Regions from separate parts of the Pseudomonas sp. ArH3a genome, predicted to be linked through region 2. Evidence: predicted binding sites of a transcription regulator. Region 2 holds the regulator's gene; the other holds the start of a gene.
What was found. The regulator sigma-54, encoded in region 2, starts transcription at its own class of promoters, with help from an activator protein. The targets are predictions, from matches to a motif close to ANTGGCATNNANNTTGCTNT.
Positions count from the first base shown of each region.

Region 1 (14,789 bases), 670 kb from region 2:
CCCGATGCCGGTTCATGGTGCATTGAAGCGGTGCACTGCATCTGATCTGATCGTTCCCACGCTCCGCGTGGGAATGCATCGTGTGACGCTCCGCGTCACCAGTGCACAGACCTCAAGTTGCAGTGAGGCCTGGACGCGGAGCGTCCGGGGAGGCATTCCCACGCAGAGCGTGGGAACGATCAGTCAGCCCTCATCACCCTCATCTTCATCCCCGCCATCCACCTTCATCCCCAGCTCCTTGATCTTGCGCGTCAGGGTATTACGGCCCCAGCCCAGCAGCACGGCGGCGTCGCGGCGGCGGCCGGCGGTGTGCTTCAAGGCGGTTTCGATCATGATTCGCTCGAACGCCGGCACGGCGCTGTCGAGCAGGTTCGACTGGCCACGCGCCAAGGCCTGATCTGCCCATTGGCGCAGCGCCTGTTCCCAGTTGGTCACAGGGGCTGAGTCCTGCGGCAGGCTGAGCAGCTCCGGCGGCAGGTCGCTGATATGCACTTCGCGACCCGAAGCCATCACGGTGATCCAGCGGCAGGTGTTCTCCAGCTGGCGCACGTTACCTGGCCATGGCAGGTTCTTGAGGTATTCCTCAGTCTCGCTTTTCAGCAGCTTCGGCTCGACGGCCAGCTCCTGCGCGGCGCGGCTGAGGAAGTGGCGGGCCAGGGTCGGGATGTCTTCGCGACGGTCCGACATGCGTGGGATATGGATACGGATCACGTTCAGACGGTGGAACAAGTCTTCACGGAATTTGCCCGCGTGCACCAAGGTTTCGAGGTTCTGGTGGGTCGCCGCGATGATGCGCACGTCGACCTTGACCGGCGTGTGCCCGCCAACGCGATAGAACTCGCCGTCGGCCAATACGCGCAGCAAGCGGGTCTGGGTGTCGGCCGGCATGTCGCCGATCTCATCCAGGAACAGCGTACCGCCGTCGGCCTGTTCAAAGCGGCCGCGACGCAGGTTGGCGGCACCGGTGAAGGCGCCTTTCTCATGGCCGAACAGCTCGGATTCCATCAAATCCTTGGGAATCGCCGCCATGTTCAGCGCGATAAACGGCGAGGCCGCCCGTGGGCTGTGGCGGTGCAGTGCATGCGCCACCAGCTCTTTACCGGTGCCCGACTCGCCGTTGATCAGCACGGTGATGTTGGAGTGGCTCAAGCGCCCGATGGCGCGAAACACTTCCTGCATCGCCGGCGCTTCGCCGATGATTTCCGTGGTGCGGGTCAGGGCGGGTGGGGCTTGCTGGTTCTGTTGTTCCTGGGCGTGCTGGTTGGCGCGCTTGACCAGCGCCACCGCCTCATCCACGTCGAACGGCTTGGGCAGGTATTCAAAGGCGCCGCCTTGATAGGACGCGACAGCGCTGTCCAGGTCCGAGTGCGCGGTCATGATGATCACCGGCAGGCGCGGGTGCTGCTCACGGATGCGCGCGAGCAAGTCCAGGCCACTGGCGCCGGGCATGCGGATGTCGGAGATGATCACGTCCGGCTGCTGGCGCGCCAGGCGGCTCATCACGCCGTCGGCGCTGTCGAAGCTCTGGGTGGTCATGCCTTCCTGTTGCAAGGCTTTCTCGAGGACCCAGCGGATAGAACGGTCGTCATCGACGATCCAGACAGTTTCACTACGGCTCATGTCGATGGGGCTCCTTGTTCCAGAGGCAGAAAGATCGAGAACGTGGTGTGGCCGGGATGGCTTTCACATTCGATCAAGCCCTGGTGCTGGCTGATGATGTTCTGAGTAATGGCCAGGCCCAGCCCGGTACCGTCCGGGCGGCCGCTGACCATGGGAAAGAAAATGGTTTCCTGCAGTTCCGCAGGAATGCCCGGGCCGTTGTCGATGATCTCGACTTTGGTCACCAGGCGATGGCGCACATGGCCGATGGTGAACTGGCGCAGGGCGCGGGTGCGCAGGCTGATGCGGCCCAGGCGCAGCTCGTTCTGGCTGCTGATGGCCTGCATGGCGTTGCGCACGATATTGAGCACCGCCTGGATCATCTGTTCGCGGTCGATCAACACGTCGGGAATGCTTGGGTCGTAGTCGCGCACCAGGGTGATGCAGCCTTGGCTTTCGGCCTCGACCAGTTGGCAGACGCGCTCCAGCACCTCGTGCACGTTGGTCATCGCCAGCGATGGCAACTTGTTGGAGCCGAGCATGCGGTCCACCAGGTTACGCAAGCGGTCGGCCTCCTCGATGATGACGTTGGTGTAGTCCTTGAGGTGCTCCTCCGGCAGTTCGCGGGCCAGCAGTTGCGCGGCGCCGCGAATCCCGCCCAACGGGTTCTTGATCTCGTGGGCCAGGCCGCGCACCAGCATCTTGCTGGTTTCCTGCTTGGACAGCTGCGCTTCTTCCTTGGTGATGCGCAGCAGGCGGTCACGTGGGTGCACTTCGAGCAGCAGCAGGGTGGTGCCGTTGCTCAGGATCGGGGTCACGGCGTAGTCGACCGTCAGCGTCTGGCCGGTGAGGGCGGTGAGCATCGCTTCGCGCTTGGTGAACGGGTGTGCCTGCTCCACCGCCTGGCGCAAAGAACTCAAGGCTTCGGCCGACTCGGTGAACAATTCGCTGATGAACTGCCCATGGCTGCGCTGGCCGCTGATGGCCAGGAGCATCTCCGCCGCCGGGTTCATGTACTCAAGACGCAGGTCGTCATTGAGCAGAATGGTCGCGGTGGTCAGGTTGTCGAGTAACAAACGGTGCAGTGCATCGCTGATGGTCATCAGGACCTCTTTTGGAGCAAGGCGCGGGCTTGAGGCACACGCTGATACAAGGAAAATGCAAAAACCAAACCAAGGCTCCGAAAAGAAGCGTTAAACCCCTGAAATAGGGGTTTAAGGCGCGAAACTGTGGCGTTCTGCCAGCTTGTTCGGGAAGAATCGAACCAAAATGGGCTGGGCAGATGGGAAGCGTGCAGGCTATCGCACCAATATAGTGCGGTTTTGTGAAACCTGTTCAGGAAGTGAGGGCTGGCGATGAATTGGCATGAGTATCTAGGTCAATGTGGGAGCTGGCTTGCCTGCGATAGCAATATTGAATGTGCCGACGCTATCGCAGGCAAGCCAGCTCCCACAGTTCTGATTGGGTTTGCAGTCTTTAACCTTTGTAGATGCACAGCTCAGCGGTGGCGCGGATCATCGCCAGTTGGCGCATTGGTTCGTTCTGTGGCTCATGGACGGCTTGCGTCAACCATTGCGGGCACTGTGGGTCGGTGCGCTGTGGGGTGAAGTCCGCAAGCTGCTGGAGCAGGCGTTTTTGCAGTTGATCCAGCTGCGGACGAATCTGCTTCACCAGGTCCGGGCGCGGGTTGTCGGGCGCTTTGCCTTGGAACTGCCAGTCGGATAGATGGGTGTATTGCACCAACTTATTGGCTTCGATCTGCGCCGAGAAAAATTGCTCGGCGGCGGCGGGGTCCAGTTTGTAAGTAGGCGCCTGGGCGACGACGCTGGCGATCACTTCCTGTTCGCGCTTCTTGTCCTCTACGGGCTTGTGGCTGTCCCATTTGCTCAGGGCAACCTGGTCGGCGATCTCCAGGCGCTCGGCGATGCTGTTGAGCAGAGGCTCCAGGGTGGGCGGCGCGGCGCTCGCACTGGCGCTGATAAATAACAAAGCGAACACAAGTCGATGTTTCAAAGCAGATCTCCTGTGGGAGCTGGCTTGCCTGCGATGCGGGCAACTCGGTACAGCAGGTATACCCAGCTGATGCTATCGCAGGCAAGCCAGCGCCCACATGTTGATTGGGTTTGCAGGTTGGGGGCGGTGTCAGTCAGAGGCTACCTTAACTTGCGTGCTTGCCTACAGGTGAGCCAGAATCCGCCGGCTTGTACGGCTGGCTTGTCGTCTTTAAGGTTGCTCGGTCGCTGCTCATCAGCGATCAGGTTTAGTAGCCTGGATTCGAATTGTAGGTCGTGCATTCTCCATCAATCAGATTTCCCAAATCTGTGCTTGATGGTGGCTGTGCGCAGGGCATCCTCGGATGCGCCGGGCTTCTACATTCACCGGTCTACTAACCTGCGCACAGCCGCCACCCTTTCGTTTAGTAGCGAAGCGAAGGCGGCCTCATTGAGGAATGTAGAAAATGTTCAAACCAACCCCAAATCCACCTCCATCCGTCTTCACCATCGATCCCGGTAGCGACGACGAGTCCCTGCTGGTCAACAGCTTTGAAGCCTTCTCCTCGGTCAGCACCTTGTTGCTTGATTTGTCCGAGGCGCTGGAAGGCAAACACCGCGATACGGTTCTGGCGATTCACCAGCTCAGTGCCTTGGGTACCTTGATGATTGCCAAGATGCTCGACCGCCACGCCCCGGCCTGCTGAACCCCAGGCAAAAAAAAAGACCTCCCGAAGGAGGTCTTTTTTCATCACGCCACGTTAAGCAGCGCTACCGGATCAGCAGCTGTAGTACAGCTCGTATTCCAGTGGGTGTACGAAGGTGCGTACTTTGATTTCTTCTTCGCTTTTCAGCTCGATGTAGGCATCGATGAAGTCGTCGCTGAATACGCCGCCTTTGGTCAGGAACGCACGGCCCTTGTCCAGCTCTTCCAGGGCTTCTTTCAGGCTGCCGCACACTTGTGGGATCTCTTTGGCCTCTTCAGGCGGCAGGTCGTACAAGTTTTTGTCGGCGGCGTCGCCTGGGTGGATCTTGTTCTGGATACCGTCCAGGCCAGCCATGACCAGGGCAGCGAAAGCCAAGTACGGGTTAGCTGCTGGGTCCGGGAAGCGCGCTTCGATACGGCGAGCGCGTGGGCTGGACACGTAAGGAATACGGATCGAGGCGGAACGGTTGCGAGCCGAGTAGGCCAGCATTACCGGCGCTTCGAAACCTGGGACCAGACGCTTGTAGGAGTTGGTCGACGGGTTGGTGAAGCCGTTCAGGGCCTTACCGTGCTTGATGATACCGCCGATGAAGTACAGGGCGGTGTCGGACAGGCCGGCATAACCTTCGCCAGCGAAGGTGTTCTTGCCATCTTTGGCGATGGACAGGTGAACGTGCATACCCGAACCGTTATCGCCATACAGCGGCTTAGGCATGAAGGTAGCGGTACGGCCGTAGGCATCAGCCACGTTGTGTACGCAGTACTTCAGGGTCTGAACTTCGTCAGCCTTGGCCACCAGGGTGTTGAACTTCACACCGATTTCGTTCTGGCCGGCAGTCGCCACTTCGTGGTGGTGAACTTCGATGACCAAGCCCATTTCTTCCATGGCGTTGCACATGGAGGTACGGATTTCGTGGTCGTGGTCGAATGGCGGAACTGGGAAGTAGCCACCTTTGATACCTGGACGGTGGCCTTTGTTGCCGCCTTCGATGTCCTGGTCGGACATCCACGAACCTTGTTCAGAGAAGATCTTGAACATGGAGCCGGAGATGTCGGACTTGAACTTGACCGAATCAAAGATGAAGAATTCTGGCTCTGGGCCAACGAATACGGTGTCGCCGATACCGGTCGACTTCAGGTATTCCTCGGCACGCTTGGCGATCGCACGTGGGTCGCGGTCGTAGCCTTGCATGGTCGAAGGCTCGATCACGTCGCAGACGATGATCAGGGTTGGGTCTTCGGTGAACGGGTCGAGAACGGCAGTGCTGTCGTCCGGCATCAGGATCATGTCGGAAGCTTCGATGCCTTTCCAGCCAGCAATGGAGGAACCGTCGAACATTTTGCCTTCTTCGAAGAAAGCATCATCCAGCGCGTCGCGAGCCGGCATGGTCACGTGGTGCTGAGTACCTTTAGTGTCCGTGAAGCGCAGATCAATCCATTTAACGTCATGATCTTTGATGAGTTGAACCGACTTCGACATGGTGTCCTCCGGGTGGCTTCGGGCTGGGGTAGTGGAGTTAGCCCTTAGAATGTGGGTGATGCCGGCGCGAATACTCGACCAAGGCAACCTGCCTCACAAGAGAGCAAATTGCATGCCAGTGCGCCAACATGGCCTTTTTGCCTCAAAATGGCCCCTATAACGGTGCAATCCGCTGAAGCGGAATAATTAACGCACTGCAATGTAGCGTTAATTTGCGCAAATGACCCGTTTTGGTGCGCGGTATCGTCAATGCATATTAACTGGTTAAACCTTGAGCGATTTCCGCTATAATCCGCGCCCCCCTTTTTCAGCAGGCCCGGCGCGCGCTGTTTCCATGAAATTAATCGTTAAAGTGTTCCCCGAGATCACCATCAAAAGCCGACCGGTACGGATGCGTTTCATCCGTCAGTTGGCCAAGAACATCCGTGCCGTGCTCCGTGACTTGGACCCGGCTGTGGTGGTGAACGGCGTGTGGGACAACCTCGAGCTGGAAACCCGTGTCACCGACGCCAAAGCCTTGAAGGACATGACCGAGCGCCTGAGCTGCATGCCGGGCATCGCGCATTTCCTGCAGGTGGATGAGTACCCGCTGGGCGACTTCGACGACATCACCGAAAAGTGCAAACTGCATTTCGGCACAGAGTTAGAAGGCAAGATTTTTTCGGTGCGCTGCAAGCGCGCCGGCAAGCACACCTTCACCTCCATGGACGTCGAGAAATACGTCGGCAGCAAGCTGCGTCGCGAGTGCGGCGCCGCCGGAATTTCCCTGAAAGCGCCGCAAATTGAAGTGCGCATGGAAATTCGCGACCAACGGTTGTTTGTGATCCACAGCCAGCACAACAGCATTGGCGGCTACCCGTTGGGCGCCCTGGAACAGACCCTGGTACTGATGTCCGGCGGTTTCGATTCCACAGTGGCGGCCTACCAGATCATGCGCCGCGGCCTGATGAGCCACTTCTGCTTCTTTAATCTGGGCGGGCGTGCACACGAATTGGGCGTGATGGAAGTCGCGCATTTTATCTGGAAGAAGTACGGCAGCTCCCAGCGCGTGCTATTCGTAAGCGTGCCGTTCGAGGAAGTGCTGGGCGAAATTCTCGGCAAAGTCGATAACAGTCATATGGGCGTAGTATTGAAGCGTATGATGTTGCGCGCTGCGTCCCGAATCGCCGATCAGTTGCAGATCGACGCGCTGGTGACCGGCGAAGCGATCTCCCAGGTTTCCAGCCAGACGCTGCCGAACCTGTCGCTGATTGACTGCGTGACCGAAAAGCTGGTGCTGCGCCCGCTGATTGCCAGTCACAAGCAGGACATCATCGACCTGGCCGAAGAAATCGGCACGGCGGATTTCGCCAAGCACATGCCTGAATATTGCGGGGTCATCTCGGTGAACCCCAAGACCCACGCCAAGCGCAACCGCGTGGAGTACGAAGAACAACAGTTCGACATGGCGATTCTGGAGCGTGCGCTCGAGAACGCCAAAATGGTCCCGATCGATCGCGTAATCGACGAACTGGGCCAAGACGTGCAAATCGAAGAAGTCAGCGAAGCCCTGGCCGGCCAGATTGTCGTCGACATCCGTCACCCGGATGCCGCGGAAGATGAGCCGCTGGAAATCACTGGCATCGACGTGCAAGCGCTGCCGTTCTACGCATTGAACGCGCGTTTCAAGGAACTGGATAACAGCCGTCAGTACCTGCTGTATTGCGACAAAGGCGTGATGAGTCGCCTGCATGCCCACCATTTGCTCAGTGAGGGGCATGCCAATGTGCGCGTTTATCGACCGAGCTAAGAGCCCGGGGCTGTTTGCCTGTGGCCTGCGTCACCGGCCCCCCGACTCTGCCGTCAAGCTGTAACGGCAAGGCCTGACTCTACTGTTAATCGCTGCCACGACCTGTCAGCACACCGAATCCTCTGATCGAGATACACAAGTGATCGAAAATCTACGTAACATCGCCATCATTGCTCACGTTGACCATGGTAAAACCACCCTGGTAGACAAACTCCTGCGTCAATCCGGCACCCTGGAGCGCAACGAGCTCAACGACGAGCGCGTGATGGACTCCAACGACCAGGAAAAAGAGCGCGGTATTACCATCCTGGCTAAAAACACCGCTATCAACTGGAACGGCTACCACATCAACATCGTGGACACCCCGGGCCACGCCGACTTCGGCGGTGAAGTTGAACGTGTAATGTCGATGGTTGACTCCGTTCTGCTGCTGGTTGATGCCCAAGACGGCCCTATGCCGCAAACCCGTTTCGTGACCAAGAAGGCTTTCGAAGCCGGCCTGCGTCCGATCGTGTGCATCAACAAGGTTGACCGTCCAGGCGCGCGTCCGGACTGGGTTCTGGACCAGATTTTCGACCTGTTCGACAACCTGGGTGCAACCGAAGAGCAGCTTGATTTCCAAGTGATCTACGCCTCTGCCCTGAACGGTATTGCCGGTCTGGAACACACCGCCATGGCGGAAGACATGACCCCGCTGTACCAGGCGATCGTTGACCACGTTCCACCGCCGAAGGTTGACCGTGAAGGCCCGTTCCAGATGCAAATCTCGGCACTGGACTACAACAGCTTCCTGGGTGTTATCGGCGTTGGCCGTATCGCTCGTGGTAGCGTCAAGCCGAACACTCCGGTTGTTGCTATCGGTGCCGACGGTAAGAAGCGTAACGGTCGTATCCTGAAGCTGATGGGTCACCACGGTCTGCACCGTATCGACGTTGAAGAAGCTTTCGCAGGCGACATCGTGTGCGTCAGCGGTATGGACTCGCTGTTCATCTCCGACACCCTGTGCCAGCCGGACACTGTCGAGGCGATGAAGCCTCTGACCGTTGACGAGCCAACCGTTTCCATGACCTTCCAGGTAAACGACTCGCCTTTCTGCGGTAAAGAAGGCAAGTTCGTGACTTCCCGTAACATCAAGGAACGTCTGGACAAAGAGCTGCTGTACAACGTTGCACTGCGCGTTGAAGAAGGCGACTCGGCTGACAAGTTCAAGGTTTCCGGCCGTGGTGAGCTGCACCTCTCGGTACTGATCGAGACCATGCGTCGCGAAGGCTTCGAAATGGGCGTTGGTCGTCCGGAAGTGATCATCCGTCAGGTTGACGGCGTGAAGCAGGAACCGTTTGAAGACGTGACCATCGACACCCCGGAAGAATCCCAGGGCAAAGTCATGGAAGAGATGGGCCTGCGTCGCGGCGACCTGACCAACATGGTGCCGGATGGCAAAGGCCGTGTGCGTCTGGAATACAACATCCCTGCTCGTGGTCTGATCGGTTTCCGTAACCAGTTCCTGACCCTGACCAACGGTGCTGGCATCCTGACCTCGATCTTCGATCGCTACGACACCATGAAGTCCGGCGACATGTCCGGCCGTCAGAACGGTGTTCTGGTATCGGTAGAAACCGGCAAGGCGCTGACCTACTCCCTGGAAACTCTCCAGGCGCGTGGCAAGCTGTTCGTTGAACACGGTCAAGAGATCTACAACGGTCAGATCGTTGGTCTGAACAGCCGTGACAACGACATGGGCGTCAACCCAACCAAAGGCAAGAAGCTCGACAACATGCGTGCTTCGGGTAAAGACGAAACCATCGCTCTGGTTCCACCTGTTCGCTTCACCCTGGAACAGGCTCTGGAATTCATCCAGGACGACGAGCTGTGCGAAGTTACGCCTAAGTCGATCCGCCTGCGTAAGAAGATCCTGGACGAAGGCGAGCGTACCCGCGCTGCCAAGAAAGCCAAGAACTGAGTTAACTCAGGCTGAATGAAAAACGCCCCCGGTCGAAAGGCCGGGGGCGTTTTTTTATGCCTGATCGTTCCCACGCTCTGCGTGGGAATTTAGCTCTGGACGCTCCGCGTCCGCTCTTAAAGGCGGGCCGTGGAGCGTCCCAAGAGGCGTTCCCACGCAGAGCGTGGGAACGATGATCAGAACTTGTCGAGGGTCTTGAACTTAGTCTCGCGCACCACTTCCTTCGGCTTATACGCGCAATACCCAGGCCGCGGGCCGATTTTCGGGTGGTTGCGGCAGGTATCCGGGCGCTTGTCATAAATAGTGCAGAAGCGCGTCTTACGATCCAGGTACAGGCAATCGTTGTTGCTCATGCGCTGCAGGGTAAAAATTTCGGATTTGGAGTTGTAGCGCTCGACGATGCCTTCCTTCTGCAAACGCTTGGCGATGTTCTTCGGCGGGTCGCCGCGTTCGAACTCGTCAACGATGCCAATGCGGATCAGGTCCTTGATCTTCACCTCAACCGGCAGCGTGCAGCAGCTGGACACGCAGCCACCGCACATGTGGGCGGAATATTTCTGCCAGGTCTCGAGACGGTCGAGTTCCGCGGCGGCGATCAGTTGAGGCTTCATCAGGGTTCCAAGGTGGGGCTATATCCGGGCGCGCGATAATACCGGGATTGATGATTTTTTGAACAATATTTTGCGGTTTTCAGCCCGAAGGCTGCTCAAGCGCCGTTCGGGCACGACCCCTGCATCAATTTCCCGCAAAGGTGAATGAGTTAAAAAACTGCCGAACCAGCACGTCCGCCGTCTGTCAGACCGACTAGGCTCTAGCAACTCCTTCAATCTCGCCCGAGGTCGCACCGATGTCTCAGGAACCGCTTGCACGAGAAGCAGAGGTAGCCGCATTCCGCGATGCTGTCTTGACCAAACTCACCTACGCGGTGGGCAAAGACCCCGACCACGCCTTCGACCACGACTGGTTTGAAGCCATTGCCCTGGCCGCGCGCGACCAGATGGTCGACCATTGGATGGACCATACACGGCGTATTTACCGCAAAGGCCAGAAGCGGGTTTATTACCTCTCTCTCGAATTCCTGATCGGTCGTTTGCTCTACGACAGCCTGAGCAACCTTGGCGTGCTGGAGATCGCGCGCGAAGCACTCTCCGAACTGGGAGTCGACCTGGAGCGCATCCGCCTGCTGGAGCCCGACGCGGCGCTCGGCAACGGTGGCCTGGGCCGCTTGGCGGCATGCTTTATGGAAAGCATGTCGACCCTGGGCATTGCCGGCCACGGGTATGGCATTCGTTATGAGCACGGCCTGTTCCGCCAGGCGATTGTTGATGGCTGGCAGCAGGAACAGACCGAGCGCTGGCTGGACTTTGGTAACCCATGGGAATTCGAGCGGGCCGAAGTGATTTACCCGATCGGCTTTGGCGGTAGCGTCGAAACCCTGCCGGACGCCTCCGGCAAGCTGATCCAAGTGTGGACGCCCAGTGAAACCGTGCGCGCGGTTGCTTATGACACCCCAGTCGTCGGCTGGCGTGGCGCCAGCGTCAACACCCTGCGCCTGTGGCGTGCACGCGCCGTGGAAGACCTGCACCTGGAACGTTTCAACGCCGGTGACCACTTGGGCGCCGTCGCCGAAGTCGCCCGCGCCGAAAGCATCTCGCGAGTGCTTTACCCGGCCGACAGCACCGAAGCGGGGCAGGAACTGCGCCTGCGCCAGGAATACTTCTTCGTCGCCGCCTCCTTGCAAGACTTGCTGCGCCGCCACAAAAACATGCACGGCTCGGTATTGAGCCTGGGCGAGCACGCCGCCATCCAGCTCAACGACACTCACCCCTCGATTGCCGTGGCTGAGCTGATGCGCCAACTCGTCGACCTGCATGACATTCCGTGGGAAGCCGCGTGGGATGTGACGGTTGAAACCCTTTCCTACACCAACCACACCTTGCTACCCGAGGCATTGGAAACCTGGCCTGTGGGCCTGATGGAACGCATGCTGCCCCGGCACATGCAGATCATCTACCTGATCAACGCCCAGCACATCGACTCGCTGCGCGCCAAAGGCATTCACGACTTTGACGTGCTGCGCGCCGTGTCGCTGATCGAAGAAGACAACGGCCGCCGTGTGCGCATGGGCAACCTGGCGTTCCTGGGCTCCCACAGCGTCAACGGCGTGTCCGGCTTGCACACCCAGCTGATGCGCAGCACGGTGTTCTCCGAAATGCACAAGCTGTACCCGGAGCGCATCAACAACAAAACCAACGGCATCACCTTCCGCCGCTGGCTGTACCAGGCCAACCCCAAGCTCACCGAGATGCTGGTGGAAGCGCTGGGCCCGGACATTCTCGACACCATGGAAACCCGCCTGACGGAGCTGGAAACCTTCGCCGAGAAGCAGTCTTTCCGCAAAGCCTTCGCCGATCAGCGCCTGCACAGCAAGCGCGCGCTGGCCGAGATCATCCACGAGCGCCTGGGCATCTCCGTCAACCCGGCGGCGATGTTCGACGTGCAGGTCAAACGCATCCACGAATACAAACGCCAGTTGCTCAACCTGCTGCACACCGTGGCGCTGTACCAGGCGATACGCGCCGAGCCGGGCACTGACTGGGTGCCACGGGTGAAGATCTTCGCGGGCAAGGCCGCCGCGAGTTATCACCAGGCCAAGTTGATCATCAAGTTGACCAACGACATCGCCCGCACCGTGAACAACGACCCCACCGTGCGCGGCTTGCTCAAGGTGGTGTTCCTGCCCAACTACAACGTCAGCCTGGCGGAAAGCATCATCCCGGCGGCAGATTTGTCGGAGCAGATCTCCACGGCGGGCTTCGAAGCCTCGGGCACCAGTAACATGAAGTTTGGCCTCAACGGCGCGCTGACCATCGGCACCATGGACGGCGCCAACGTGGAGATGCACGAGCGCGTGGGCGCCGATCACATGTTTATTTTCGGCCTCAGTGCGCAGCAGGTGGAAGCCCGCAAGCACGCCGGTGAATTCAACGCCGGGCCGGAAATTGCCGCCTCCCATCGCCTCAACGATGTGCTGCAAGCGATCCGGGGCGGGGTGTTCTCGCCGGATGATCCGGGCCGTTATGTGGGTTTGATCGATGGCCTGATCGACTACGACCGTTTCCTGGTGTGTGCCGACTTCGATTCCTACTGGGATGCCCAGGCACGGGTCGAGGCGCATTGGCATGACTCCAAGGCGTGGTGGCGTTCGGCGGTGCTCAATACGGCGCGGATGGGGTGGTTCAGCTCGGATCGCACGATCCGCGAATACGCCACCGAGATATGGAAAGCCCTCGACTAAACACCGCTGATCCAAGTGTGGGGGCGGGCTTGCCCGCGATAGCGCAGTGTCAGTTTGCAAATATGTCGACTGATACACCGCTATCGCGGGCAAGCCCGCTCCCACATTAGTGCTGCGTCGATATACTAGCCCCCGGTTTGCCCGCCTCGGGCTGCTTAGGGATATCGACTATGCAATGGATCTTCATGCTGATTGGCCTGGTGCTCGGCTGGACACTCGATGAGTCGTTCACTGATGCCGGTTTCGGTGCGCTATTGGGCTTGGGCATTGGCCAGGCGATTCGCCTGTCGAGGCTGTCCGCCCAAGCGGACCAGCAAGCTCGTCAGTTGGAGACCACGCAGAAGGCGCTGATAGCGCTGGGTGAGCGCCTGCGGCAGTTGGAAGTGCCCCCGCCGACCAGCAGCGTGATTGTTGAAACCCCTCTCCCAGAACCCGTACCTGTGGTTGAAAAGCCCGAACTTGTTTGGGAACTGCCCGCCGAACTGGCGCCTGTCGCCACAGTGGCCGAAACCAGCCAGCCGCTGCCGGATGACGTCTGGGCCCCAGCGCCGACGCCAACACCTAAAGAACCTGCCATTCCCCGTGGCCCCAACCTGATCGAGCGCGCCATCAGTGGCGCACGCACTTGGTTGTTTGGCGGTAACACCGTGCTGCGCGTTGGCGTGGTGCTGTTGTTTCTCGGCCTGGCATTTTTGCTGCGCTATGCCACCGAAGGTGTGGTGGTGCCGATCGAACTGCGTTACGCCGGCGTTGCCGCTGCCGCCATCGGCCTGCTGGGCCTGGGTTGGTGGTTACGGCTGCGCAACAGCAATTACGGCCTGATGCTGCAAGGCACCGGGATTGCCGTGTTGTACCTGACGGTGTTTGCCGCGATGCGCTTGCACCCATTGATCGACCCGAGCGCTGCGCTCGGCCTGTTGGTGGCGGTCACGGTGTTCTCGGCGATCCTGGCGATCACTCAGGACGCCCTTGGCCTTGCGTGCGCGGCAGCGCTGGGTGGGTTTGCCGCGCCGATTCTTACGTCCACCGGCGCCGGTAACCATGTGGCGCTGTTCAGCTATTTTGCGTTGCTCAATGCCGGCATCCTCGCCATCGCCTGGTTCAAGGCCTGGCGCTTGCTCAACCTGATCGGGTTTGTCGGCACCTTCGGCATCGGTTTCGCCTGGGGCCTGCGTTCGTACACACCGGAACTGCTGTGGAGCACCGAGCCGTTTCTGATCCTGTTTTTCCTGATGTACTTGGCCATCGGCCTGTTGTTCGCCCGACGTAAGTTGCAAGAGATGGGCGATGCCCCCGAAGACCGTCATGCGCTGCTGCGCTGGTCGGCGGCCAAGGGCGATTATGTCGATGGCAGCATGCTGTTCGGGCCGCCGCTGGTGGGCTTCGGCCTGCAGTTCGCGCTGGTGCAGCACCTGGAATTTGCCGCCGCGTTCAGTGCGCTGGGCCTAGGGCTTATCTACATGGGCCTGGCGCGGTTGCTCAGTGGCGGTCGCGCCTTGCTGCTGGCGGAAACCTGCCTGGCCCTGGGGGTGATCTTTGCCAGCCTGGCGATTCCGCTGGGCCTTGATGCGCGCTGGACGGCGGCGGCGTGGGCGGTGGAGGGCGCGGGGATCTTCTGGCTCGGCTTGCGCCAACAGCGGCCGCTGGCGCGGGCATTTGGCCTGTTGTTGCAGTTGGGTTCGGCGCTGGCGTTCCTCAGCGAACTGCGCGTAGGCGAACTGACCTTACTCGACGGTGCACCGCTGGGCGCGCTGTTGCTGGGTGCGGCGCTGCTGTTCAGCTTCGATCAGTTGCGCAAGGCATCGACCGAACAGGCGGCGCACTGGGAGCGCAAAGGCCTGCCCGTGCTGGCGAGCTTGGGCCTGAGCTTTTTGTACCTGCTTGCACCGTTGCTGCTGCTGACCCAAGGCACCGCCGTCAGTTGGGCAATCGCGGGTCTTGTGACGCTGTTTGTCGGCCTGCGCAT
Region 1 is NZ_CP080330.1:649,269-664,057, forward strand. It holds gene ntrC (nitrogen regulation protein NR(I)) at 184-1,620, opposite strand; gene glnL (nitrogen regulation protein NR(II)) at 1,617-2,702, opposite strand; gene K0P33_RS02910 (chorismate mutase) at 3,076-3,612, opposite strand; gene K0P33_RS02915 (DUF6124 family protein) at 4,058-4,297, shown strand; gene glnA (glutamate--ammonia ligase) at 4,370-5,776, opposite strand; gene thiI (tRNA uracil 4-sulfurtransferase ThiI) at 6,111-7,565, shown strand; gene typA (translational GTPase TypA) at 7,705-9,525, shown strand; gene K0P33_RS02935 (YkgJ family cysteine cluster protein) at 9,702-10,136, opposite strand; gene K0P33_RS02940 (glycogen/starch/alpha-glucan phosphorylase) at 10,373-12,823, shown strand; gene K0P33_RS02945 (DUF2339 domain-containing protein) at 12,994-14,789, shown strand, end outside.
Region 1: glnA (glutamate--ammonia ligase) is a predicted target of sigma-54. The motif match lies at 5,877-5,896, and genes of this name have one in related genera.

Region 2 (14,789 bases):
CCTTAACCGAAAGCAGAATTTGAGTGGAGAAAACCATGAGTGCAGCCCAAAGCGTCGGTCCGCAAGCGTTACCGGCACTGCAGGAACAAGTCGAGCAGATCCTTGCCGAGGCCAAGCGCCAGGGGGCCAGCGCCTGTGAAGTGGCGGTGTCGCTGGAGCAGGGGTTGTCGACGTCGGTGCGCCAGCGGGAAGTGGAAACCGTCGAATTCAATCGCGACCAGGGTTTTGGTATCACCTTGTATGTAGGGCAGCGCAAGGGCTCGGCGAGTACGTCGGCCAGCGGGCCCGAAGCGATTCGCGAGACGGTCGCCGCTGCGTTGGCGATTGCCAAGCACACCTCCGAAGATGAAAGCTCAGGCTTGGCTGACAAGGCACTGATGGCCAAGGACTTGAAGGATTTCGATCTGTTTCACACTTGGGACATCACGCCTGAACAGGCTATCGAGCAGGCGCTGATCTGCGAAGCGGCAGCGTTTGATGCTGATCCTCGCATCAAGAATGCTGACGGCACCACCTTGAGTACCCATCAGGGCTGCCGCGTGTATGGCAACAGCCACGGGTTTATCGGTGGTTACGCCTCCACTCGCCATAGCCTGAGCTGCGTGATGATTGCCGAGGCCGATGGCCAGATGCAGCGTGATTACTGGTATGACGTGAGCCGCCAAGGCGAATTGCTGGCTGACCCGGTCAGCATTGGCCAGCGCGCAGCCCAGCGTGCGGCGAGCCGCCTGGGCGCGCGCCCGGTACCGACCTGTGAAGTGCCGGTGCTGTTTTCGGCAGAGCTGGCCGGCGGGTTGTTCGGCAGCTTCCTGGGCGCGATTTCCGGCGGCAACCTCTACCGCAAGTCTTCGTTCCTTGAGGGCGCAATCGGCCAGAAACTGTTTCCTGAGTGGCTGACCATTGATGAGCGCCCGCACCTGATGCGCGCCATGGGCAGTTCGGCGTTCGACGGTGATGGCCTGGCCACTTATGCCAAACCGTTTGTCGAAAAGGGCGAGTTGGTCTCCTACGTTCTCGGTACTTACGCTGGCCGCAAGCTTGGCCTGCCAAGCACCGCCAACGCCGGTGGCGTGCACAACCTGTTCGTGACCCATGGCGACGAAGACCAGGCGGCGTTGCTGCGTCGTATGGGCCGTGGCCTGCTGGTGACCGAACTGATGGGCAGTGGCCTGAATATGGTCACCGGTGATTATTCCCGCGGCGCGGCGGGTTTCTGGGTAGAAAACGGCGAAATTCAATTCGCCGTGCAGGAAGTCACCATCGCCGGCAACATGCGCGACATGTTCAAGCAGATCGTTGCCGTGGGTAACGACCTGGAACTGCGCAGCAACATTCGCACCGGTTCGGTGTTGATCGAGCGGATGACTGTCGCCGGCAGCTAATCACTCTCGCGCTCAAAAAAAGGCACGCCATCGTACAGATGGCGTGCCTTTTTTTATGGCCGAGTCACAGGTGGATTAACGTGCTGTACTTGTTTTGATTCTCAATATCATTTAATAATAAATATCATTATCGAATGAGTGTGGATCATGAGTTCTGTCCTGCATGAGGATCCGTACCTGGAAAGCTGGCGCTGGATGAGTCGTCAGATTCGCTGCGGCCTCGATCCCAATGAACCTCGCCTGATCGAACATTACCTCAATGAGGGTCGGTACCTGGCGTGTTGCACCGCGACCCATCCGTGGACGATCGCCGAAACCTCATTGCGCCTGCTGATCGACACCGCCCGCGATATCGCCTTGCCCTGGCATTGGCGCTCCATGTGCCTGGACCAGGCGTGGCGCCCGCTGCGCGACCTGGAAAACCTCTCCCACTGTGCCTGCCGCCTTAAGCGCTGGCAGGCCTTTGCCTGGCAATTGGCGACCTGCGAATTGCTGCCTTCCATTTCTGTTTCTGACCTGGTGCAAGGATCTTCCGATGAGTAACACCCGTATCGAACGCGACAGCATGGGCGAACTGCAAGTACCGGCCGAGGCCTTGTATGGCGCACAAACCCAGCGCGCGGTGAACAACTTTCCGATCAGCAACCAACGCATGCCGGCGCAATTCATCCGCGCCCTGATCCTGGCCAAAGCCGCTGCGGCCAAGGCCAACGTCGACCTAAAGCAGATCAGCGAAGGGCAGGGCAAAGCCATTGTCGATGCCGCCCAGGGCTTGCTGGAGGGCGATTACATGCCGCACTTCCCGGTGGATATCTTCCAGACCGGCTCCGGCACCAGCTCCAACATGAACGCCAACGAAGTGATTGCGACCCTGGCCACACGTTTGTTGGGCGAGGCGGTCAACCCTAACGACCACGTGAACTGCGGCCAAAGCAGCAACGACATCATTCCCACCACCATCCACGTCAGTGCCGCCTTGGTGCTGCATGAGCAAACGCTGCCGGCGCTGTTGCACTTGGTGCAGGTGATCGAGCAAAAGGCCGAGCAAGTGCATCCGTTCATCAAGACCGGCCGCACCCACTTGATGGACGCCATGCCGGTGCGCATGAGCCAGGTGCTCAACGGCTGGGCGCAGCAGCTCAAGGCCAATATCGGTCACTTGCAGGACTTGCTGCCGAGCTTGCAGGCCCTGGCTCAGGGCGGCACGGCGGTCGGCACCGGGATCAACGCACACCCGGAATTCGCCGCGCGTTTCAGCCAGCAACTGAGCAACCTGACTGGCGTGAAATTCACCCCGGGCAGGAACCTGTTCGCATTGATCGGCTCCCAGGACACAGCCGTTGCCGTGTCCGGCCAGTTGAAAGCCACCGCCGTCTCGCTGATGAAAATCGCCAATGACCTGCGCTGGATGAACTCCGGACCGCTCGCAGGCCTGGGTGAAATCGAGCTGGAAGGCCTGCAACCGGGCTCTTCGATCATGCCGGGCAAGGTCAACCCGGTGATCCCGGAAGCCACTGCCATGGTCGCGGCCCAAGTGATCGGCAATGACACGGTGATTACTGTCGCGGGGCAATCCGGCAACTTCGAGCTGAACGTGATGCTGCCGATCATCGCCCAAAACCTGCTCAGCAGCCTTGAACTGCTGGCCAATTCGAGCCGCTTGCTGGCCGACAAGGCCATCGCCAGCTTCAAGGTCAACGAAGCCAAGCTCAAGGAAGCGCTGTCGCGCAACCCAATCCTGGTCACCGCACTCAACCCGATCATTGGTTACCAAAAAGCCGCTGAAATCGCCAAGAAGGCCTATCAGCAAGGCCGTCCGGTAATTGATGTCGCTCTCGAGCACACTGACTTGTCACGTAGCCAACTGGAGATCCTGCTGGATCCGGAAAAGCTTACGGCGGGCGGCGTGTAATCACCGACTCTGCTTTGGAGGCTCACCATGGAGCACTGGAAACGCACGATCGAACGGGCCAATCGCTGCTTTATGCAGGGCGAACTGGTCGACGCTCGCGAGGCCTATTTGCAAGCCCTGGCCCTGGCTCAAGTGTTATTCGAGCGTTGGGCGGATGCCGACGAAGCAGTGGCGGCTTGCGTCATTTCCCATCACAACCTGGCGGACCTGCACCTGCGCCTGAACCAGCCTGAGGAAAGCGCGGAGTACCTGTGTGCTATCCACCAGCGCCTGCTGCAGACCCTGCAGGACCCGCGCCTGAGCCGGCAATTGCGCGAGGCGGCGCTGCGCCAGAGCAGCAAGACCTACGTCGAACTGTTGAACTTCATCAGCGATCACGGCGAGTACCCGCGAACCCATCGCTTGTTGGGTGGCGCTGCGGTGCAAACGGATGCGTCGATCCGCAACAGTCCTTATTACGGAGCACATTGATATGTCCTACACCTTGCCTGCCCTGCCTTACGCCTACGATGCCCTGGAGCCGCACATCGATGCGCAAACCATGGAAATCCACTACACCAAGCATCACCAGACCTACATCAACAACCTGAATGCGGCGGTTGAGGGCACTGAGTTTGCGGGCTGGCCGGTTGAGAAGTTGGTGTCCAGCGTCCAGCAGTTGCCGGAAAAACTGCGTGCCGCAGTGATCAACCAAGGTGGCGGCCACGCTAACCACTCGCTGTTCTGGGCGGTGATGTCGCCCAAAGGCGGCGGCAAACCTGAGGGCGTGCTGGGCAAAGCGATCGAGGAACAGTTGGGTGGTTTCGACAGTTTCAAGGAAGCCTTCACCAAGGCTGCCCTGACGCGTTTCGGCAGTGGTTGGGCCTGGCTGAGCGTTACCCCACAAAAGACCCTGGTGGTCGAAAGCAGCGGCAACCAGGACAGCCCGCTGATGAACGGCAATACGCCGATCCTCGGTCTGGACGTCTGGGAGCACGCCTACTACCTGCTCTACCAGAACCGTCGTCCGGAATACATCAACGCCTTCTACAGCGTGATCAATTGGCCGGAAGTCGCCGCACGCTACCAGGCCGCCTTGGCCTGATATTGACCCTATAACACGACCTAAGGCCGACTATGGGCACTGAAATACTGGCGATCAGCAGCGGACGAATGTTTCGTTATGCGTTTGGCTCACTGCTGCTATTGGCAGGTACTGCATTGCTGGTGGCCCACGGGCTGGCCTGGCTGGACCTTGAACCGCGCATCCTGCGTGCCTTGCAGGGCGGGTCGATCTGCGCGCTCGGCACGGCGCTGGGCGCGGTGCCGGTGCTGGTGATTCGTCGGATGCCGGTAGCGCTCAGCGATACATTGTTGGGCTTTGGTGCTGGAGTGATGTTGGCAGCAACTGCCTTTTCGCTGATCGTGCCGGGTATCACTGCCGCTGAAGGCCTGGGGCTTTCGCCCTGGGGCGCCAGCGGCTTGATCAGCTTTGGGATCATGCTGGGAGCGTTCGGGCTGTACCTGGTCGACCGCAAGGTCTCCGGCGCCAGCCCGGAAATGCTGGTGGGCACGCCGGATAAACCGGTGATCCCACCCCGCATCTGGCTGTTTGTGTTCGCCATCATTGCCCACAACATTCCGGAAGGCATGGCGGTGGGCGTCTCTGCCGGTGGCGGCATGCCGGATGCCGATAGCCTGGCCATGGGCATTGCCCTGCAGGACGTGCCGGAAGGTTTGGTGATTGCGCTGGTCTTGGCCGGGGCCGGGATGTCGCGGGTCAAAGCGTTCCTGATCGGCGCCGCGTCAGGGTTGGTAGAGCCGGTATTCGCTGTGTTGTGCGCGTGGCTGGTGAGCCTGGCAGAAGTTTTGTTACCGCTGGGCCTCGCGCTTGCGGCTGGTGCGATGTTGCTGGTGGTGACTCACGAAGTGATCCCCGAATCGCGCCGCAATGGTCACGAAAAGCTTGCCAGCTTGGGGTTGTGCATCGGGTTCTGTTTAATGATGGTGATGGATACAGCTCTGGGGTGAGGCTGTTGCAGCCTCACATCCCTCTCAAAGGGTGGATTTACTCACCCTCGTCGAAGTAGTTGTTGATCAGCGCCACCAAGGCATCCATCGCTTCCTGTTCCTGCTCGCCTTGCGTCTTCAGGTGAATCTTGGTGCCCTTGCCGGCGGCCAGCATCATCATCGACATGATGCTCTTGCCGTTGACCATGGACTCCGGCGTGCGCCCGGCGTAGATCTCGCAAGGAAATTGTCCGGCAACGCCGACGAATTTAGCGGAAGCGCGAGCGTGCAGGCCCAGCTTGTTGATGATTTCAATTTCCAGAGCGGGCATCGCGGGGTGGTCCTTTCAGCTAAGGTCGCGGTGGCGAACCTGGACGTTCTTGAGGGTTTGCTGCAGCACCTGGCCCAGGCGTTCGGTCAGGTAGACGGAGCGATGGTGGCCGCCGGTACAGCCAATGGCAATGGTGACATAGGCCCGATTGCTCGCAGCAAAGCGCGGCAACCATTTGAGCAGGTAGCTGGAGATGTCTTGGAACATCTCCTCTACATCCGGCTGCGCGGCCAGGTATTCGGCTACAGGCTGATCCAGCCCCGACTGTTCGCGCAGTTCTGGCTTCCAATAAGGGTTAGGCAGGCAACGCACATCAAAGACCAGGTCGGCGTCCACCGGCATGCCGCGCTTGAAGCCAAACGACTCGACCAGAAAAGCGGTACCGGGCTCCGGCTGGTTCAGCAGGCGCAGCTTGATGGCATCCCGCAATTGATACAGGTTCAGGCTGGTGGTGTTGATCTTGAGGTCGGCGAGGTCAATGATCGGGCCGAGCAGCGTGGTCTCGTCCTCAATGGCTTCGGCCAGGGAGCGATGCGGGCTGCTGAGGGGGTGGCGTCGGCGGGTCTCGGAAAAGCGCTTGAGCAGCGTTTCTTCGTCCGCATCCAAGTAGAGCACATCGCAATGAATGTGCTTGGCGCGCACTTCCTCGAGCAATTGCGGGAATCGCTCAAGGTGGCTGGGCAGGTTGCGGGCGTCAATCGAAACGGCAACCAGGGGTTGTGCCAATTCAGTGTGGATCAGCGCGCGCTCCGCCAGTTCAGGCAGCAGGCCCGCAGGCAGGTTGTCGATGCAATAGAAGCCGTTGTCCTCAAGAACGTTGAGGGCAGTGCTTTTACCCGAGCCGGAACGGCCGCTGACGATGATCAAACGCATGATTACTGCCCGCTTTGTTCATCCAGGACAACCTGATAGAGCGCCTCGTTGGTGCTGGCACTGCGCAGTTTGTCGCGTACTTCCTTGCGGTCGAGCATGCTGGCGATCTGCCGGAGCAGTTCCAGGTGTGCATCGGTGGCGGCTTGCGGGACCAGCAGAACGAACAGCAGGTCGACCGGTGCGCCGTCGATGGCGTCGAAATCAATTGGTGCATCGAGGTGCAGCAGGGCGCTCACTGGGGCTTCACAGCCTTGCAGGCGGCAGTGAGGAATCGCGATACCGTTGCCAAAACCGGTTGAACCGAGTTTTTCACGGGCGATAAGTGCCTCATACACAGCTTGCGTATCCAGTTCGGGCACTTCGCGGCCGATCAGGTTGGCAATTTGTTCTAGGGCGCGCTTTTTACTGCCGCCCGGCACGTTCACGAGGGAACGGCCGGGGGTCAGGATGGTTTCAAGTCGGATCATGGGTGGGGAGTGTTAGCGGCCTGTGCCCTGAAGAAGGCTCTGCTGCTTTTCCTTATGCTTTTTGATTTGGCGATCCAGCTTGTCGGTCAGGTCGTCAATGGCGGCATACATATCTGAATGCTCAGCATTGGCGACGACTTCCCCGCCGGGTATACGCAAGGTGGCTTCGATTTTCTGCTTCAGCTTTTCGACAGTCATGATGACTTGCACATTGGTGATCTTGTCGAAATGCCCCTCAATTCTTTTGAGCTTTTCGCCTATATAGGCGCGCAGCGGTTCGGTCACTTCCAGTTGGTGTCCACTGATATTGACTTGCATACAGCTTCTCCTTCGTTGCCAGTGCATAAAGCGGCGGGTAGGAATACCCGCCACTGGAACGCTATGGCCCGCCCGTCACATCAAACGCTTACGCTCGCTGGAAGGCGCGATCCCGAGGGACTCGCGGTACTTGGCGACGGTTCGACGGGCGACCTGAATGCCTTGTGCCTCCAGTAAACCAGCGATCTTGCTGTCACTCAACGGCTTTTTCTGATTTTCCGCGGCAACCAGTTTTTTGATGATCGCGCGGATCGCCGTGGACGAGCATTCGCCGCCTTCGGAGGTGCTGACGTGGCTGGAGAAAAAGTATTTCAACTCATAAATACCCCGTGGGGTATGCATGAATTTTTGCGTGGTCACCCGGGAAATCGTCGATTCGTGCATGCCCACCGCCTCAGCGATGTCGTGCAGCACCAGCGGTTTCATGGCCTCGTCGCCATATTCCAGGAAGCCGCGCTGGTGCTCGACGATCTGGGTGGCCACTTTCATCAGGGTTTCGTTGCGGCTCTGCAGGCTCTTGATGAACCAGCGCGCTTCCTGCAACTGGTTGCGCATGAAGGTGTTGTCGGCGCTGGTGTCGGCGCGGCGCACAAAGCCTGCGTATTGCGGGTTGACGCGCAGGCGCGGCACCGATTCCTGGTTCAATTCCACCAGCCAGCGCTCGTTGTCCTTGCGCACGATCACGTCGGGAACCACGTATTCGGCTTCGCTGGACTCGATCTGCGAGCCCGGGCGAGGGTTGAGGCTCTGTACCAGCTCAATGACCTGGCGCAGGTCGTCTTCCTTGAGCTTCATGCGGCGCATCAGCTGGCTGTAGTCGCGGCTGCCCAGCAGGTCGATGTAGTCGGTGACCAGGCGCTGGGCCTCAGCGAGCCAAGGGGTCTTGGCCGGCAGTTGGCGCAGTTGCAGCAGCAGGCACTCGCTGAGCGTGCGAGCGCCGATACCGGCGGGCTCGAATTGTTGGATGCGGTGCAGGACGGCTTCGATTTCGTCCAGTTCAATGTCCAGTTCAGGGTCGAAGGCCTCGAGGATTTCATCAAGGGTTTCGTCCAGGTAGCCCTGGTTATTGATGCAGTCGATCAGGGTGACGGCGATCAGGCGATCGGTGTCCGACATCGGCGCGAGGTTCAGTTGCCACAACAAATGGCTTTGCAGGCTCTCGCCGACGGACGTACGGGTGGTGAAATCCCACTCGTCATCATCATTGCTCGGCAGGCTGCTGGCGCTGGTCTGGTAGACGTCTTCCCACGCGGTGTCCACGGGAAGCTCGTTGGGAATGCGCTCGTTCCATTCGCCTTCCTCAAGGTTATCCACCGTCGGGGCGGTTTCCTGATAAGAGGGTTCCTGCACGTCGGCGTTGGGTTTTTGCTCGATGTTGTCGGCCAGCGGGTCTGCATTATCGAAGTCGTCGCCTTCTTCCTGGCGTTCGAGCATCGGATTGGACTCCAGGGCCTCCTGGATTTCCTGTTGCAGGTCCAGGGTCGACAATTGGAGCAGGCGGATGGCCTGTTGCAGCTGCGGTGTCATCGTCAGCTGCTGGCCCATTCTCAGGACTAGCGATGGTTTCATGGCAGGGGCTTAACACCTTATTCGCCGGCGCAATGCGCCATCCACGACAGGGCGCGTGAGCGCCAAACATAAGCAAATTATATGCCTGATATCGGGGGCTTTGCCTAGAGCGCGGTAACAATAAAAAAAACGAGGTTTTTATTGACTCCCGCGCGCCTTGGCGAATGGCCAGACACCACAGTGCTTACAGGCGGAACTCATGGCCCAGGTACACTTCCTTGACCAGTTCGTTGGCCAGGATAGTGGCGGAATCGCCTTCGGCGATCAGCTGGCCATCGTTGACGATATAAGCTGTTTCACAGATATCGAGGGTCTCACGGACGTTGTGGTCGGTGATCAATACGCCGATACCCTTGGCCTTGAGGTGATAGATGATCTGTTTGATGTCGCCGACCGAGATCGGGTCGACGCCGGCAAACGGCTCGTCCAGCAGGATGAACTTAGGCGCAGTGGCCAGGGCGCGGGCGATTTCCACACGGCGACGCTCACCACCGGACAAGCTCATGCCGAGGTTGTCGCGAATGTGGTTGATATGGAACTCCTGCAGCAGGCTTTCCAGCTCCTTGCGGCGGCCATCACGGTCGAGTTCCTTGCGGGTCTCAAGGATCGCCATGATGTTGTCGGCCACTGACAGTTTGCGGAAGATCGACGCTTCCTGGGGAAGATAGCCGATACCTGCGCGTGCACGACCGTGCATGGGCTGATGGCTGACGTCCAAGTCGTCGATCAGTACACGCCCTTGATCCGCCTGAACCAGCCCGACGATCATATAGAAGCATGTGGTCTTGCCGGCACCGTTCGGGCCAAGCAAGCCGACGATCTGGCCACTGTCGATCGACAGGCTCACGTCGCGTACGACCTGACGGCTTTTATAGGCCTTGGCCAGATGCTGGGCTTTCAGGGTTGCCATTCGTTAGTTCGCCTTCTTCGCGTCAGCTTTCTGCTTCGGCTGGATAACCATGTCGATACGCGGGCGAGGTGCGGTGACCTTGCTGCCATTGGCGCGGCCGGCCTGAGCGATCTGCTTCACGGTGTCATAGGTGATTTTTTCACCTTCCGTGGTGTTGCCATCGGTGCTGACCACTTTGGCCTGATCGATCAGGACAATGCGGTTCTGCTGGGCGTGGTACTGGATGGTCTTGCCGTAGCCCTTCATCGGGGCGGTATCGGCGGGCGCCTGCTTCTGTTCGAAATAGGCCAGGTTGCCCACCGACGTCACCACGTCAATATCGCCGGCCGGGGTACGCGTGAGCGTCACCGTGTTGCCGGTGATTTTCATCGAGCCTTGGGTGATGATCACGCCGCCGGTGTAGGTGGCCACACCTTGTTTGTCATCCAGCTGCGCATCGTCAGCCTGAATGTGGATCGGTTGCTGGCTATCGTTCGGCAGAGCCCAGGCGCTCACGCTTCCCAGTGCTGCGCCCAGACCGAGCAAAATAGGGAGGGTTTTAACGAGCCTCATACTGTCCTCTTACGTTCGATAGCAGGTGTATCCTGCTTTCTTTCAAATACGCTTTCATTCCCTTGCCAGTCGATACACCGCCAGCGCCGTCGATTCTAACGTCTTGCTCGGTCTGCGCATATTGCTGTTGTGGGAAAACGGTCATGCGACTGCTGGTAATGATGGTGTCGCGGTTCTTATCGTCGGTGCGTGCAACGCGGACCGAGTCGATCAGTTCTACCTGGGTGCCACCCTTGTTCACCTCACCGCGCTTGCTGGTGACATGCCATGGGAACTCGGTACCGCGGTAGAGGTTCAGGTCGGGGTTGGTCAGTAGGCTGACGTCCGTGGCCTTGAGGTTTTCGACTTTATCGGCGGTCATTTCGTACTGAACCTTGCCGTCAGGCAGGAACTGTATGGTGTGGGCGTTGATGGCGTAATAGGCGATAGCGCTCTCGTCGACGGCCACTACAGGCTTGTCGAGAAAGCGCTCCGGGCTGATATTCCAGTAGCCCACCGCCAGGAACAGCGCGGCGATCACCCCGAATAACAGAAATTTGCGAATCTTTTTGCTCAGCATAAAAAGCTCTATAGGTAGGCGGCGTGGGCCGCTTCAAGACTGCCCTGGGCACGCAGGATCAACTCGCAGAACTCGCGGGCAGCACCTTCACCGCCACGTGCGGTAGTGATGCCATGGGCGTGTTCGCGCACAAATGCCGCGGCGTTCGCGACGGCCATGCCCAGGCCTACCCGGCGAATGACCGGCAGGTCAGGCAGATCATCGCCCAGGTAGGCGACCTGCTCATAGCTTAGGTTGAGCTGTCCAAGAAGCTCGTCCAGAACCACCAGTTTATCCTCGCGGCCCTGATACAGGTAAGGAATCCCCAGGTTTTGTGCGCGGCGTTCCACAACCGGTGTTTTTCGACCGCTGATAATCGCCGTTTGCACGCCCGCAGCCATCAACATCTTGATGCCTTGGCCATCGAGGGTATTGAACGTCTTGAACTCGCTGCCGTCTTCGAGAAAGTACAGGCGGCCATCGGTCAGTACGCCGTCGACGTCGAAAATCGCCAGTTTGATGTTTTTACCGCGTTGCAACAGGTCGCTGGACATTTACATCACTCCCGCACGCAGCAAGTCGTGCATGTTCAGGGCGCCGACCGCGTGATCGTCACCGTCGACGACCACCAGCGCAAGAATCTTGTGGTCTTCCATGATCTTCAGCGCTTCGGCCGCCAGCATTTCAGGGCGTGCGGTCTTGCCGCGTGGGGTCATGACTTCGTCGATCGTAGCCGTTTGAATGTCGAGGTTACGGTCCAGGGTACGGCGCAAGTCGCCGTCAGTGAACACCCCGGCCAGGCGGCCATCGGATTCCAGGATGACTGTCATGCCCAGGCGCTTGAGGGTCATTTCCATCAGGGCGTCCTTAAGCAGGGTACCGCGCGGGACGTGAGGCAATTCATCACCGGAGTGCATGACGTTTTCGACTTTCAGCAGCAGGCGGCGGCCCAAGGCGCCACCCGGGTGGGAAAATGCGAAATCCTCGGCGGTAAACCCGCGTGACTCCAGCAGCGCCACTGCCAAGGCATCGCCCATCACCAGCGCTGCGGTGGTGGAGGAGGTCGGTGCCAGGTTCAGCGGGCAGGCTTCGTGGTCCACGTGAACATTCAGGTTGACCTCGGCGGCCTTGGCCAGCGTCGAGTCCGGGTTGCCGGTAATGCTGATCATCTGGATGCCCAGGCGTTTGATCAGTGGCAGCAGGGTCACGATTTCATTAGTGCTGCCGGAGTTCGACAGCGCCAGGATAATGTCATCCTTGGTGATCATGCCCATGTCGCCGTGGCTGGCCTCGGCCGGGTGCACGAAAAAAGCCGTGGTCCCGGTGCTTGCCAAGGTGGCGGCGATTTTGTTGCCGACATGGCCTGATTTGCCCATGCCGACCACGACAACGCGGCCCTTGCTGGCCAGAATCATTTCGCAGGCGCGTACGAAATCCGCGTCGATATGGGCCAGCAAACCTTCTACGGCTTCAAGCTCGAGGCGGATGGTGCGTTGTGCGGATTGAATAAGGTCGCTGGATTGGCTCATGTCTGAAATCGTATAGCCTGACGAAAAGTCGGCGATTATAGCGGTAATGATCAATTCCCTCACGCAAGTTCGTCAGGGTTTATTCTGCAAGTGCCTAAGATTAGTGCACAGCAACGTTTTTTCCCTGTCCCGAATCTGAACGAGCGCTGTTCCGGCCTTGGGGGCGCTGTACCAGCAGTGATATAGTTCGCCGTCAGTTCGGTCCGCCCAACCCATGTGGCTAACTATTTATTGCGCATCTGTCGCAAACGAATGTCGCAAACATGGTGTCTGAGTGAAAGGCTGCATCCCAAGGAGATTAGATGAGTGCCGATAACGCCTACGCGGTCGAGCTGAAGGGCCTTACCTTCAAGCGCGGGACGCGCAGCATCTTCAATAACGTCGATATTCGCATTCCCCGCGGAAAAGTCACGGGCATCATGGGGCCTTCCGGTTGCGGCAAGACCACCCTGTTGCGCCTGATGGGTATGCAATTGCGCCCTAGCGCCGGCGAAGTGTGGGTCAACGGCCAGAACCTGCCGACCCTGTCGCGCAGCGATCTGTTCGATGCGCGCAAGCATATGGGCGTGCTGTTCCAGAGTGGCGCGCTGTTCACTGACCTCGATGTGTTCGAAAACGTGGCGTTTCCGCTGCGGGTGCACACGCAACTGTCCGATGAGATGATTCGTGACATTGTGTTGCTGAAGCTGCAGGCCGTCGGCCTTCGCGGCGCCATCGACCTGATGCCTGACGAATTGTCCGGCGGCATGAAGCGTCGTGTCGCGTTGGCGCGTGCCATCGCGCTGGATCCGCAAATCCTCATGTATGACGAGCCTTTTGTAGGCCAGGACCCGATCGCCATGGGCGTGCTGGTACGCCTGATCCGCCTGCTCAACGACGCGTTGGGGATTACCAGTATCGTGGTGTCCCACGACCTGGCCGAAACCGCGAGCATTGCCGACTACCTTTATGTAGTAGGCGATGGTCAGGTGCTGGGGCAGGGCACGCCTGAAGAACTGATGAACGCTGATAACCCGCGTATTCGCCAATTCATGACCGGCGATCCCGATGGCCCGGTGCCTTTTCATTTTCCGGCAGCGGACTACCGCTCAGATCTTCTGGGGAAGCGCTGATGCGCAAGACATCTTTACTCGAGAAGGTTCGCCTTTTCGGTCGCTCCGGCATCGATCTGGTCGAAGTGCTGGGGCGTTCGACCATTTTTCTGTTTCACGCACTGCTCGGTCGCGGCGGCATCGGCGGCGGTTTTGGCCTGCTGCTCAAGCAATTGCACTCGATCGGCGTGATGTCCCTGGTCATTATCGTGGTGTCCGGGATTTTCATCGGCATGGTGCTGGCGTTGCAGGGGTTCAATATCCTCTCCAGCTACGGTTCGGAGCAGGCGGTGGGGCAGATGGTCGCCCTGACGCTGTTGCGTGAACTCGGCCCGGTTGTCACCGCCTTGCTGTTTGCCGGGCGCGCAGGGTCTGCATTGACCGCCGAGATCGGCAACATGAAGTCCACCGAGCAGTTGTCCAGCCTGGAAATGATCGGCGTGGACCCGCTCAAATACATTGTTGCCCCGCGCCTGTGGGCCGGCTTCATTTCCCTGCCTCTGCTGGCGATGATCTTCAGCGTGGTCGGTATCTGGGGCGGCTCGTGGGTGGCGGTTGACTGGTTGGGCGTCTATGACGGCTCGTACTGGGGCAACATGCAAAACAGCGTGACCTTCAGCGGCGACGTGCTCAACGGCATCATAAAGAGCATCGTCTTCGCCTTTGTAGTGACCTGGATCGCCGTATTCCAAGGCTATGACTGTGAGCCCACTTCAGAAGGGATCAGTCGCGCCACCACCAAGACCGTTGTGTACGCCTCGCTGGCGGTACTGGGCCTTGACTTCATTTTGACCGCCTTGATGTTTGGAGATTTCTGATGCAAAACCGCACTGTGGAAATCGGTGTCGGCCTTTTCTTGCTGGCTGGCATCCTGGCTTTACTGTTGTTGGCCCTGCGAGTCAGCGGCCTGTCGGCCAGCCCCACCGCCGACACTTATAAACTTTACGCGTACTTCGATAATATCGCCGGTTTGACTGTCAGAGCCAAAGTGACCATGGCCGGTGTAACCGTCGGCAAGGTCACGGCAATCGATCTGGATCGCGACAGCTTCACCGGCCGAGTGACCATGCAAGTCGATAAGAAGGTAGATAATCTGCCGACTGACTCCACTGCATCTATCCTCACTGCTGGTTTGCTGGGCGAGAAGTACATCGGTATCAGCGTGGGCGGGGAAACAGCCTTGCTCAAGGATGGTTCGACAATCCACGACACACAGTCGTCGTTGGTGCTTGAAGACTTGATCGGTAAATTCCTGCTCAATACGGTCAATAAAGACGCCAAATGAGGAATCTGTTCATGATCTCTACCTTGCGACGTGGCCTGCTGGT
Region 2 is NZ_CP080330.1:1,323,334-1,338,122, forward strand. It holds gene pmbA (metalloprotease PmbA) at 36-1,382, shown strand; gene K0P33_RS05950 (FagA protein) at 1,530-1,925, shown strand; gene K0P33_RS05955 (class II fumarate hydratase) at 1,918-3,294, shown strand; gene K0P33_RS05960 (hypothetical protein) at 3,322-3,765, shown strand; gene K0P33_RS05965 (superoxide dismutase) at 3,767-4,378, shown strand; gene K0P33_RS05970 (ZIP family metal transporter) at 4,411-5,304, shown strand; gene K0P33_RS05975 (HPr family phosphocarrier protein) at 5,342-5,614, opposite strand; gene rapZ (RNase adapter RapZ) at 5,630-6,487, opposite strand; gene ptsN (PTS IIA-like nitrogen regulatory protein PtsN) at 6,490-6,954, opposite strand; gene raiA (ribosome-associated translation inhibitor RaiA) at 6,967-7,272, opposite strand; gene K0P33_RS05995 (RNA polymerase factor sigma-54) at 7,348-8,841, opposite strand; gene lptB (LPS export ABC transporter ATP-binding protein) at 9,026-9,751, opposite strand; gene lptA (lipopolysaccharide transport periplasmic protein LptA) at 9,755-10,303, opposite strand; gene lptC (LPS export ABC transporter periplasmic protein LptC) at 10,290-10,862, opposite strand; gene K0P33_RS06015 (HAD family hydrolase) at 10,871-11,395, opposite strand; gene K0P33_RS06020 (KpsF/GutQ family sugar-phosphate isomerase) at 11,396-12,370, opposite strand; gene K0P33_RS06025 (ATP-binding cassette domain-containing protein) at 12,673-13,482, shown strand; gene mlaE (lipid asymmetry maintenance ABC transporter permease subunit MlaE) at 13,482-14,279, shown strand; gene mlaD (outer membrane lipid asymmetry maintenance protein MlaD) at 14,279-14,746, shown strand; gene K0P33_RS06040 (ABC transporter substrate-binding protein) at 14,758-14,789, shown strand, end outside.